Regions from separate parts of the Streptomyces sp. NPDC002926 genome, predicted to be linked through region 2. Evidence: riboswitches for the same ligand, from Rfam matches in the RefSeq annotation. Region 2 holds a riboswitch; the other holds the start of a gene.
What was found. Region 2 has a riboswitch for cyclic di-AMP ahead of ACWDZ6_RS28970 (M23 family metallopeptidase). Riboswitches for the same ligand answer to the same signal wherever they lie in the genome.

Region 1 (6,199 bases), on a different contig from region 2:
CGGAACACCTTGATCATTTTATTGTTGGCGGGCAGCACCTCGGCGGCGAAGCGCCTGATGCCGCGTTCGCGGGCGACCGCGGCGATGTGCTCGAGCATGGCGGATGCCACGCCGCGCCCCTGGTGGGCGTCCTGGACGAGAAAGGCGACCTCGGCCTCGTCGGCGGGGGCGCTCGCGGGCCGGCCCTGTCCATTGATCCGGTCGTAGCGGACGGTGGCGATGAACTCGCCGCCCACCGTGACCGCGAGACCCACCCGGTCCACGTAGTCGTGATGGGTGAAGCGATGCACGTCCTTGGCGGAGAGCCGGGGGTAGGGCGCGAAGAAGCGGTAGTACTTCGACTCGTCGGAGACCTGCTCGTAGAAGCTGACCAGACGGTCGGCGTCCTCGGTGGTGATGGGCCTGATACGCGCGATACCGCCGTCGCGCAGCACCACGTCTGCTTCCCAGTGGTCGGGGTAGGCGTGATCCGACGAGGTCTGCATGGGGAAAGCGTACGGCTCACTCACGGGTCGCGGAGGAGGTTGCCGCGGGGCAGTCTGAGGAAGCCGACCGGCGGCCGATCCCGGGTCCGGGGCCGGTGCGAGCAACGCAGCAACACATGAGAGACTGGTCTAGACAACCGCTAAGACTTGAAGGGCAACACCATGGCTGAGCGCCGCGTCAATGTCGGCTGGGCCGAGGGCCTTCACGCCCGCCCCGCTTCCATCTTCGTCCGTGCCGCCACGGCCGCCGGCGTCCCCGTGACGATCGCCAAGGCGGACGGCACCCCGGTCAACGCCGCCTCGATGCTCGCGGTGCTCGGCCTGGGCGCCCAGGGGGGCGAGGAGATCGTGCTCGCTTCCGAGGCCGAGGGCTCCGACGCCGCGCTGGACCGTCTCGCCCGACTTGTCGCCGAGGGTCTCGAAGAGCTTCCCGAAACCGTCTGAGCCGAACAGGCCCATTACCCACGGCAAAGCCGCGGTGTCCCGGATTCTCGGATATCGCGGCTTCGTCTTTTCCGGACGCAGTTTTTCTGGCCGTTGATTTCCGCGGCCCGACGCTTGAATATGGGCAGCAGAAAAGAAGCCCCGCGAATATCTATCCTTTGTATACGGCGCGCCTGTTAATGGCGGGCACTCGCGATGTTTACGGCATGTTGCGAAGTCCTCACGCGCTCGGGACGGCGCAGCCGGTGCGCGGCGGCGGCCCGTTCGGCGTGCACGGCCGTCAGCCCTCGCGCCCGTTCCGCGTCGCCGCGCGCCACCGCGTCCACGATCGCGCCGTGCTCGATCCAGGACTCGACGGGCGTGGCCGGCTGCTCGACGGTGTACATCCAGGCGATCTTGTGCCGCAGCTGGGTGAGCAGAGCGATCAGGCCCGGACTGCCGGAGGCCTGGGCGAGCGTCTCGTGGAACCAGCCGCCCAGTGACCGCAGGTCCTCGCCCTGACCACGGCGGGCCCGCTCCTGACCCAGCCTGACCAGGCCCCGCAGCACCTTCAGATGTGCCTCGGTGCGCCGCTGGGCGGCGCGCGCCGCACCCATGGGCTCGAGCAGCATCCGGATCTCCAGGAGGTCGGCGGCCTCCTGCTCGGTGGGCTCGGCGACACAGGCGCCGGCGTGGCGGCGGGTGGTGACGAAGCCCTCGGACTCCAGCGTGCGCAGAGCTTCGCGCACCGGGACCCGGGAGACGCCGTAGCGGCGCGCCAGCTGCTCCTCGGTGAGCCGGCTGCCGCGCTCGAATACACCGGAGACGATGTCGTCGCGGATCGCCGTGCATACCGAGTGCGCGGGAATGCGCATGACCGAACCTCCGCTTTAATCCGCGCGAAACGCAGCCGACTGACGTCTGTTCAGTGACTCTATTGCAATGCGCGGGATTTTCCGATGGGAGACCGGAATCCATGGATATCTTTTGGCCAGAACTCCGGCGGAGCGGGCAAACACCGAAGGCCCCGGCGGTGAGCCGGGGCCTTCGGGAAGCACGTGGGACCGGACAGCGGCCCCGCCGTCGGGTCAGACGCTGACGCCGTGCGCGCGCAGGTACGCGACCGGGTTGATGTCGGAGCCGTACTCGGGGCTGGTGCGGGCCTCGAAGTGGAGGTGCGGTCCAGTGGTGTTGCCGGTCGCGCCGGAGAGGCCGATCTGCTGGCCCGGGGTCACCGACTGGCCGACCGAGACGCCGATGGACGAGAGGTGGCCGTACTGCGTGTACGAGCCGTCCTTCATCTTGATCACGATGTTGTTCCCGTACGCGCCGCCCCAGCCGGCCTCGACGACGGTGCCGGAGCCGACCGCGTGCACGGTCGTGCCGGACGCGGCGTGGAAGTCGATGCCGGTGTGGCTGCCGGAGGACCAGATGGCGCCGCCGGTCTTGTAGCCCGTGGAGACGTACGAGTGAGAGATCGGGGCCACGAAGGAGTTGAGGCGCTTGCGCTCGGCGGCCCGCGCGGCGCGCTCCTTGGCCTCACGGGCCTCCTTGGCGCGGGCCTCGGCCTTCCGCTTCGCCTCGGCCTCGGCCTTCGCCTTGGCGACGGCCTCGGCGGCCTCCTGCTTCTGAGCGGCGGCCTGGTCGGCGATCTGCTCGGCGAGGGAGTCGGCGGCCACGATCTGGGTCAGGCCGGTGTCCTCGACGGTGGCGGCGCCGGTGTCGGCGGCGAGTGCCGGGGAAGCGAGGGTTCCGATGACGCCGGTGGTGGCGAGAGCGGCGACGCCGGCGATGTTCGCCTTCTTGCGCGTCATTCGGCTCGGGGCACGGTGCTTCCCGGTGGCACGGGTGAACGCCATGAAGTGGCTGGTCCTTTCCTTCCTTCTCGCCTACCGGGTTAGCTGACGGGTTCGGAGCAGGAAGGTCTCCTACAGGCCCCTCCGCAGGTGCGAAGGCGCCCGATTCACCCCAGGGACTGAGTGGGTCCCCGGCTCCCCAGGCTCGCGCCTGACGGGGACTCGGCGATGACTGTCCGATGCCGCGGATGCGGCGGGCTACGGCGGACAGCCGGACCGACGCTAGGCGGGCCGTCTTTCAATCACCAAACAGACAGCTCTTTTTGTAGCGCATGCCACAGGCCAGACAGGCAGGCTCTCCAATAAAACGGGCATAAAGCAGAACCCCGGCATCACCAGGGAGGCCGGGGTTCCGTTTGCCTGTTTTGAATTGTTTGCCGGATAAGCCCAATCAGCCTGTGACAACCGTCACTTCGCCGATGCCGAGCGCCCTGACCGGCTCCTCGATCTGCGAGGCATCGCCGACAAGCACCGTGACAAGTCGGTCCACCGGGAAGGCGCTGACGGCCGCGGCCGTCGCCTCGACGGTGCCGGTCTCGGCCAGGCGCACGTACAACTGCGCCTGGTAGTCGTCCGGGAGGAACTGCTCGACCTGGTCGGCGAGCGTGCCCGCGACGGAGGCGGCTGTCTCGAACTTCAGCGGGGCGACACCCACCAGGTTCTGCACGGCAACATCGCGCTCGGCGTCGGTCAGACCCCCGTCCGCGAGCGTACGCAGCACCTTCCAGAGGTCGTCCAGCGCCGGTCCGGTGTTCGGGGTGTCCACCGAGCCGCTGATGGCGAGCATCGCCGCGCCCGACCCGTCGGGAGCGGAGCGCAGCACCTGGCCGAAGGCCCGTACGCCGTAGGTGTAGCCCTTCTCCTCGCGCAGCACGCGGTCGAGGCGCGAGGTGAGGGTGCCGCCCAGGCAGTACGCCCCGAGCACCTGGGCCGGCCAGACGCGGTCATGGCGGTCCGGGCCGATGCGGCCGATCAGCAGCTGTGTCTGGACGGCGCCGGGGCGGTCCACGATGACCACACGGCCGGTGTCGTCGGCGGTGATCGGCGGTACGGGACGGGCATCGGCGCTGTTGCCGGTCCAGGTGCCGAGGGTCTCGGCGAGCACGGCGTCAAGGTCGACTCCGGTGAGGTCGCCGACGATCACCGTGGTGGCCGTGGCCGGCCGGACGTACGCCTCGTAGAAGGCGCGCACGGCCGCGGAGTCGATCCGGGCCACGGTCTCCTCCGTGCCCTGGCGGGGGCGCGACATACGCAGGGAGGCCGGGAAGAGCTGCTTGGAGAGCTCCTTGGCCGCACGGCGGGCCGGGTTGGCCGTCTCGTGCGGGATCTCGTCCAGCCGGTTGCGTACCAGCCGCTCCACCTCGTTGTCGGCGAAGGCGGGCGCGCGCAGCGCCTCGGCGAGCAGGCCGAGCGCCTTCGGCAGCCGGGAGACCGGCACCTCCAGGGAGATGCGGACACCCGGGTGGTCGGCGTGCGCGTCGAGGGTGGCGCCGCAGCGCTCCAGCTCGGCGGCGAACTCCTCGGCGGTGTGCTTGTCGGTGCCTTCCGACAGGGCGCGCGCCATGATCGTGGCGACGCCGTCGATGCCCTCGGGCTCGGCCTCCAGCGGGGCGTCGAGGCAGATCTCGACGGCCACCACCTGCTGGCCGGGGCGATGGCAGCGCAGCACGGTGAGGCCGTTGTCCAGCGTGCCGCGCTCGGGGGCCGGGAACGCCCAGGGGCGGGCCGGTCCGGCCGTCGGCTGCGGGTGGAACTCCATGGTCACGGCAGCGTCGCTCACTGGTCCGCCCCTTCGTGCTCGTCGTTCTCGTCGCTGTCGCCGTTGTCCGCGGAGAGGGGCTCGTAGACCAGCACCGCCCTGTTGTCCGGGCGCAACCGGGCCTTGGCGACCGCCTGCACCTCTTCGGCGGTGACGTCCAGCACCCGCTGCACGGCGCTCAGCGCCAGCTGCGGGTCGCCGAAGAGCACGGCGTACCGGCACAGTTCATCGGCGCGGCCTGCGACCGTGCCGAGCCGGTCCAGCCACTCGCGCTCCAACTGGGCCTGCGCCCGCTCCATCTCCTCGGGCGTGGGGCCTTCCGCGGCGAACCGCGCCAGCTCCTCGTCGACCGCGGCCTCGATCTGCGGCACCTCGACACCGCCGGACGTCTTGACGTCCAGCCAGCCCAGCGAGGGGGCACCGGCCAGCCGCAGCAGACCGAAGCCGGCCGCGACGGCCGTCTGGTCACGGCGCACCAGGCGGTTGTGCAGCCTCGAGGACTCACCGCCGCCGAGGACGGTGAGCGCCAGGTCAGCGGCATCGCACTCGCGCGTGCCGTCGTGCGGCAGGCGGTAGGCGGCCATCAGCGCCCGGGCCGGGACCTCCTCGACGATCTCCTCGCGCAGCTGCTCGCCGATGGTCTCCGGAAGGGAGCCGTCGCGCGGGGGCTGTTTGCCGTCGTGGGCCGGGATGGAGCCGAAGTAATTCTCGATCCAGGCGAGCGTCTGCTTCGGGTCGATGTCGCCGACGACCGACAGCACGGCGTTGTTCGGCGCGTAGTACGTACGGAAGAAGGTGCGCGCGTCCTCGAGGGTCGCCGCGTCCAGATCGGTCATCGAGCCGATCGGCGTGTGGTGGTACGGATGGCCCTCGGGGTAGGCGAGAGCGGTCAGCCGCTCGAAGGCCGTACCGTACGGGACATTGTCGTACCGCTGGCGGCGCTCGTTCTTGACGACATCGCGCTGGTTCTCCATCGACTCGTCGTCGAGAGCCGCGAGCAGCGAGCCCATCCGGTCGGCTTCCAGCCAGAGGGCGAGCTCCAGCTGGTGGGTGGGCATGGTCTCGAAGTAATTGGTGCGTTCGAAGCTGGTGGTGCCGTTCAGGGAGCCGCCGGCGCCCTGAACCAGCTCGAAGTGGCCGTTGCCCTTCACCTGGCCCGAGCCCTGGAACATCAGATGCTCGAAAAGGTGAGCAAGGCCGGTACGGCCCTTGACCTCGTGGCGCGAGCCGACGTCGTACCAGAGGCAGACCGCGGCGACCGGGGTCAGGTGGTCCTCGGAGAGCACCACGCGCAGGCCGTTGGCCAGGCGGTGCTCGGTCGCTGTCAGGCCGCCGGAACCGGCCTGCGCTGTGGCCGTGTGACCCATGGGCATGTACGTCCCTTCGATCGCGATATGGAGAAGTCCTGCCACTGTATGCAAGCCATCTGACACCTGGCGAAGTTCCCGGCCGAGAACGGCCCAACGACGGGTCGAGGTCAGCCTTGTCAGTGGCTCGGTCCACAATGGTCCGCGTCAGAACCTGAGTCCTGCCCCGCACAAGCCCGCACAAGAGCGAGAAGGAGCCGCAGCCGCGATGGCCCGCCGCAGCACGAAGACCCCGCCGCCGGACGACTTCGAGGAGAAGATCCTCGACATCGACGTCGTCGACGAAATGCAGGGCTCCTTCCTCGAGTA
Region 2 (6,199 bases):
CCATCTCTCGATCATGAACTTCGCGCGGTTCCTCTACGACGACATCGAAGCCCTGGGCGTGCCGGTCTCCACCGATCTGCACGACTGGGACGGACTGGCCGACCACCAGAAGGAGTTCGCACTCCGCTCGGACCTGGTCTTCCTCAGCGCTGCCGGCGCGGGCGAGCGGATAGCGTCGGTGATGCGGGAGATCCTGCGCGACGGCCGGGCACAGGCGGTGGTCGCGACAGCGGGTGCCGGTGGCTCGTACCTCCTCAGCCGGGACGGGGGAAGCACCCCGCGCCCGGTCCCGGCGGTCGTCCCGCCCGCTCCGGTGGTCGACTCCAACGGCGCGGGTGACGCCTACGTCTGCGGCTTTCTGTACGGGCAGCTGTCGGGCCGCGATCTGGAGGAGAGCGCGAGACTGGGTGCGGTGGCCGGTGCCCATGCCTGTACAGGCGAGGGCAGTACGGCGCTGATCGGACCGGAGGAACTGTTGTCGTCGGCCGTGGCCTGACGCACCGGTTCGTACGCCACCGAGCCTCATCCGTCACACGACCTCAGTCTCTTACGGCCTCGGTCGCCGTACGGGGCGGGAAAGGCGAGGCCTGTCAGCCTCGCCGACTCATGCCACAGCCGGCGCCCGACTGCGGGATCCTGCGCGCGCGGAGAACGTGGTGCGCTTCGGCGCGCCTTCGAAGGAGCCGAGGCCGGAAGGGCCGTGGCACTCCCCGGCCCGCGCGTCCGGGTCGGCGGCGGCCCGCAGCCCCGGGAGGGCGGCGGCCAACCGCGTCCGAACCGAAGGCGCGCACCGCGAAGTTGATGATCCGGTGCGGCGGCGGGGCGGCGCGATCACTGCCGGCGCAGCCGCTCGACGGCGGCCGCACCGCACTCCGGGCCGAGGGGCGGCCGAGGAGCAGCCGCGCTCCGGCTCCGGCGAGTCCCCGTGGCGACCGCGAAGCCGATCCCGCGGTTGGCACCGGTGACCAGGGCCGTACGCCCGGTGACCCGGGGCGGGCCCGCTACGCCCCGGCCCTCCGCTGTCACAGAGGCAGCAGGTCCGGGCGCTTGGCCTCGACATGGTCGCCGGAGCTCTCGCCGCGCAGCCGTCGTCCGATCCACGGCACCAGGTGCTCACGCGCCCAGTTGATGTCGTCGCGGCGCACCTCGAACGGTCCGCGCGGCGGCAGGGGCGGCCACGCCTGGTCGGGGTCGGCGGGCACCTCGAGTCCGAGCACCTGGGCGGCACGCAGCGCGACCCGGGTGTGGCCCTCGGGCGACAGATGCAGCCGGTCGGCGTCCCAAGCCCGCCTTTCCTGGATGGACTTGAGCGACCACAGGTCGAGTACGGGGCAGTCGTAGCGGTCGGCGATGGCCCGTACATGCGCGGTGTACGTGGCGATCTTGCCGCGCAGATGACGCAGTACCGGCACGCCACGGGTGTCGAAGCCGGTGGTCACCATGACGGTGCCGACCGAGCCGGTGAGGTCGGCGACGGCCCGCTCGAAGCGCTCGGCCACGTCGTCGGGGTTGCTGCCGGGCCGGATGATGTCATTGCCGCCTGCGCAGAAGGTCACCAGATCCGGGGCGAGTTCCTTTGCCCGCGGGACCTGTTCCTCGACGATCTGGTCGAGGAGACGGCCGCGTACGGCGAGATTGGCGTACCGGAAGGTGTGCTCCGGCATCCGGTCGTCGAGCAGGACCGCGAACCGGTCCGCCCAGCCGACGTACCTCCCGTCGGGGCCCGGGTCGCCGACGCCCTCGGTGAAGCTGTCACCGATCGCCGCGTACGACCCGAATACGCCACTGTTCTCTGTTCTCGAATCGTCTGACACGAGAACTCATTTTTCCCTTACGGATGTGACCTACGCGACCGTAAGGAGGGGTTGACGAGGGGTGATATAGACCACCGGTCAAGATTCGTCCAACCCGGAATACGCCGACTCCCCCCGCGCCGCGGGCGGCGGCACGAGGGGAGGACGGGCGACGACGCGCGTCGGACGGATCAGATGGAGACGCCGTGCTGACGCAGGTAGGCCACCGGGTCGATGTCCGAGCCATAGCTGGGGCCGGTGCGGATCTCGAAGTGCAGGTGCGGGCCGGTGGAGTTGCCGGTGGTGCCGGAGAGGCCGATCGGCTGGCCGCCGCTCACGCTCTGGCCGGAGGAGACGGCGAGGGAGGAGAGGTGGGCGTACTGCGAGTAGGTGCCATCGCTCTGCTGGATGACGATCTGGTTGCCGTACGCACCGGCCCAGCCGGCGGAGACGACAGTGCCCTGGCCGACGGCCTTGACGGTCGTGCCGGAGGATGCCGCGAAGTCGAGACCGGTGTGGTAACCGCTGGCCCACATGGCACCGGCGAGGTGGTACGGGGTGATGACGGTCGCGCCGTCGACGGGGGCGGTGAAGCCGGAGGCGCTGGTCTGCGTGGCGGCGCCGCTGCTCGCCGAGTCGCCGGACGAGGACGGCGCGGAGGACTGCACGGCCGAGCCCGAGTCCGAGGAGCCCGAGTCCGAAGACGGCTTCGAGGACGGCTTCGAGGAGGACCGCTCCGGGCCTGCCGGGCTCTGCGACTTCTCCGGAGCCTTCGCCTTCGCCTTCGCGCCGAGGGTGAGCTTGAGGCCGGGGTGGATCAGCGACGGGTTGTCGCCGACCCGCTCCCGGTTGTCCGCGTACAGCTTCTTCCAGCCGCCGCGGACATCGTGCTCGTCGGCGATCTTGGCCAGATAGTCGCCGGGGACGACTGAGTAGGTGGTGGGAGTGGCCTTCTTCTGCGCCACGTGGGCGGTGGCAGACCCGGCGGAGAAAGGAGAGGATGTGGCGGCGGTCACAGTCTTTTCCGGTGCCACGGCCGGAGCGGCCTTTTCTGCCGCATGGGCGCCGGTGGCGCCTATCAGCGGAAGTGCGATGGCGGCGCCACCCGTACCGGCGGTGACGAATCCGCGCGCGATCGGGCTGACCTTGGGGCGACGGTGCTTGCCCTTCTTGGGCATGGCGAATTCCTCTCCGGCGCCGGCGTGGTGAGCTGTCGGGTTCGGGCTGGAGATGCCCGGCCGCGCAGTTGCGCGACTTCACCCCAAGCCGTCCGGAAGTCCGGAATCGGCGTACTACCTGGGTCCCCCGCTCCTGCCGCACGTTGTTGGGTGGAATTCCGGACGGCGGCAGGATTAGGCGGTCCGTCCGGATTGGTCGTGACCGTAAACGAATGGGTGGACCGGGACAAGCTGTCGCTTTCGCCCGCCAATGATCCGTCTGATATCACCGCGAAATTCCCGTCACCCTCCGTAAATCAATGATCTTCACCGTCCGCCCCGGCAACGGAATTCACCTTCCTCGCGCCGTCGCGCACCGTCACGAATATGATCCCGCTCACGGACCGTGCCACCTCTCCCCCACAGACAGGGCACGTTATGCCTAATCGTCCAATTCGGACATAACAGGCATTTAATAGCAATGGTCTGCTTATAGCCCGCGGCCCCCCTTACCGCCCAATTCATGCCACGCCCATCGGAATTTCGTCGGGGATTGAGCCGGAGCAGCCGGCGGAATTCATTGCAGCCGGGGCCGCTCCTGTCAGCCGCGCCGACTCAGCGGCGCCGGAGCCGGATCACCGTGGCGTCCATGTCCCCCTTCAGCCCGGTGTGCAGCCCCTGGTGCAGGAGCAGGGATCCGCGATGCGCAGCGCCCGAGTCCGGGCACTCGTACACGGCTGCCGGATCGAGCCCGCGCAGCCTGAGCCTGGGCGGCTGTTCGCCGTAGTGCTGCGCCTGGAGCCAGGCGAGGACGACTGTCTCGTCACCTCGTATGTACTGCACGGCACTCAGTCCGCCCTCCGGCGCCCGCAGCCGGTACAGCTCGCCGTGCTGCACCACAGGCCTGATCTTCTTGTAGAGCTCCACCCAGCCGTGCGCCTCGGCGAGCTCCTCCGCGCTCCACTCGGTGAGATCGCCGCCGACTCCGAGCACTCCTGCCATGGCGCTCACAAAGCGGAACCGGAGTGTGCTCACGCGGCCATTGAGCTGGACGTTGGGGCTGTCGGTCACCCAGGCCGCCATGGCCCGTACCGGGTGCAGCTGGGTGAAGCCCTGCTGGATGGCGAGCCGGTCCAGCGGATCGGTGTTGTCGGAGGTCCACACCTGATCGGTGCGGGAGAGGATCCCGAGGTCGATCCGGCCGCCGCCGCCCGAGCAGGACTCGAAGGCGACCGAGGGATGCGCGGCGCGCAGCCTGTCGAGGAGCGCGTACAGCGCGTGCACATGCTCGACCCACAGCTTCTGCGGATACCTCTCGCCGGGCCAGCCGGCATCCGTGAAACAGCGGTTGAAGTCCCATTTCACATAGTCGATGGGCGCGCCGGCGAGCAGTCCGTCCAACTGCTCCCAGAGGTAGGCCTGTACGTCCTCGCGCGCGAGGTTCAGTACGAGCTGGTTGCGGAACTCCGTCCGTGCCCGGCCCGGGTGGTGCTGGACCCAGTCGGGATGCGCGCGGTAGAGATCGCTGTCGGCGTTGACCATCTCCGGCTCGACCCAGATCCCGAACTGCATACCCAGCGCGTGCACTTCGTCGGCGAGCGGCTTCAGTCCCCGCGGGAAACGCTCGGTGTTGGGGGTCCAGTCGCCGAGTCCGGCGCGGTCGCTGGTGCGCTGCCCGAACCAGGCGTCATCCACCACGAAGAGCTCGACGCCCAGGGCCGCCGCCCGCTGCGCGAGCGCCCGCTGCTGCTTCTCGGAGATATCGAAGCCGGTGGCCTCCCAGGAGTTGTAGAGCACGGGCCGGTCGGCCCGGGCGTCCGGGATCACATGCGCCAGCTGCCAGGCGTGCCAGGCCCTGCTGGCTCCGCCGAACCCTCCTTCGCTCCACAGTCCGGCGAAGACGGGCGAGGTGTACGACTGGCCCGGTGCGAGCCGCAGCAGCCCGGAGTCGTCGTAGCCGGCCCCGCCTGTTATCTGTACGAGTCCGTCGGGCAGCCGCGCCACGGAGATCCGCCAGGACCCGGACCAGGCAAGGGCGACGCCGTACACCTCGCCCCGCTCCTCCGTGGCCCCTTCCGCGTCCAGCGCGACCCAGGGCAGATGCTGGTGGCCGGTGTGGCCGCGCCTGCTGCTCAGCACTTTCTCGCCGTACGTCAGCTCCGAGCGTACGAGCAGTGACTCGGCCGCCCACCGGCCGTGCAGCTGACTGAGCCGCCAGCTGTCGCGCTGCGGGAGTGTCCACGTGGCGGCATCGGCGCGCAGGAGTTCCAGGTCGGGGCCTTCGCCCTCATGGGTGAGGGTGACCCAGCGCTCGATGACGTCCGTGTCGTCGCGCATCCGGAGATGCAGGGTGAGCCCGAGGCCGTGTACGGCGTCGGTGAAGCGGAGCCTCAACTCGTCGCCGGCCACCTTCTCCGTGCCGGCGAAGGTCCACTCGGTGCCGCGCACCGTATCCGTACGGACGGAGAGCGCCGGCCGTACGAAGCGTGGCCCGCCCTCGACGGGATACTCCTCGTGTCCGTCGAGCTGCGACTCGAACGGCCAGTAGGGCGGCAGGCTCTGGGCCGCGAGGGCCTCCGCGTCGGCGCCGGAGATCCGTGGCCCCCAGTGGAGATGGAGCAGTTCGTCGGCTTCCGTGAGGCTCAGCGCATAACTGCTCGTCGGTCCGGAGAGAACCCACGTACGGCCCTTGCCAACGCTCTCGATCATCCCAACCCCTCAGATTCTCACAGGTCCGCACAGACCCGCACATCATCCGACGGAAGCCGCGGCCGGTGCAACGCCCTCGCGGGGACGGACCGAGATGATTGCCCGATGAAGCAATGTCGTATCGTCGGGAAACGCGCCATCGTCGGCGAGCAGCGCCGACGGCTGTCACTTCAGGAGCCCCCGTGACACAGCAGCTGCCGCAGGTCCCGTCGACAGAGCCTGAGCTGTCCGGAGTGCGCAACTTCCGGGATGTGGGCGGCCTGCCGACCGTGGACGGACGGCGGGTGCGGTACGGACGGCTCTTCCGCAGCGGCCATCTCGCCAACGCCACGGCGAGCGACACCGCGTTCCTCTCCACCCTGGGCCTGCACACGATCTTCGACTTCCGCAATGCCGCGGACCAGAAGCTGGAGGGCCCGGACGTCGAGCTGCCGGGCGTGCGCAATGTGAATCTGCCGCTCACCGACCCGGCCGACGGCGCCCAGTTCTGGAAGATGGTCCGGGAGGGCAATCTCGACGAGCTGAAGTCGATCCTCGCGG

Region 1: linked by a shared signal. The riboswitch ahead of ACWDZ6_RS14105 (M23 family metallopeptidase) and the one ahead of ACWDZ6_RS28970 (M23 family metallopeptidase) in region 2 are both predicted to bind cyclic di-AMP.

The regions. Positions count from the first base shown of each region.
Region 1 covers NZ_JBSFUK010000006.1:106,849-113,047, reverse strand. Annotated here, with positions in the region: gene ACWDZ6_RS14120 (bifunctional acetate--CoA ligase family protein/GNAT family N-acetyltransferase) at 1-485, opposite strand, end outside; gene ACWDZ6_RS14115 (HPr family phosphocarrier protein) at 648-929, shown strand; gene ACWDZ6_RS14110 (GntR family transcriptional regulator) at 1,106-1,783, opposite strand; gene ACWDZ6_RS14105 (M23 family metallopeptidase) at 1,997-2,767, opposite strand; cyclic di-AMP (ydaO/yuaA leader) riboswitch at 2,781-2,942, opposite strand; gene ACWDZ6_RS14100 (M16 family metallopeptidase) at 3,156-4,523, opposite strand; gene ACWDZ6_RS14095 (M16 family metallopeptidase) at 4,541-5,896, opposite strand; gene ACWDZ6_RS14090 (DNA gyrase/topoisomerase IV subunit A) at 6,099-6,199, shown strand, end outside.
Region 2 covers NZ_JBSFUK010000031.1:32,176-38,374, reverse strand. Annotated here, with positions in the region: gene ACWDZ6_RS28980 (carbohydrate kinase family protein) at 1-496, shown strand, start outside; gene ACWDZ6_RS28975 (SGNH/GDSL hydrolase family protein) at 1,023-1,814, opposite strand; gene ACWDZ6_RS28970 (M23 family metallopeptidase) at 1,985-2,971, opposite strand; cyclic di-AMP (ydaO/yuaA leader) riboswitch at 2,976-3,149, opposite strand; gene ACWDZ6_RS28965 (alpha-galactosidase) at 3,566-5,659, opposite strand; gene ACWDZ6_RS28960 (tyrosine-protein phosphatase) at 5,842-6,199, shown strand, end outside.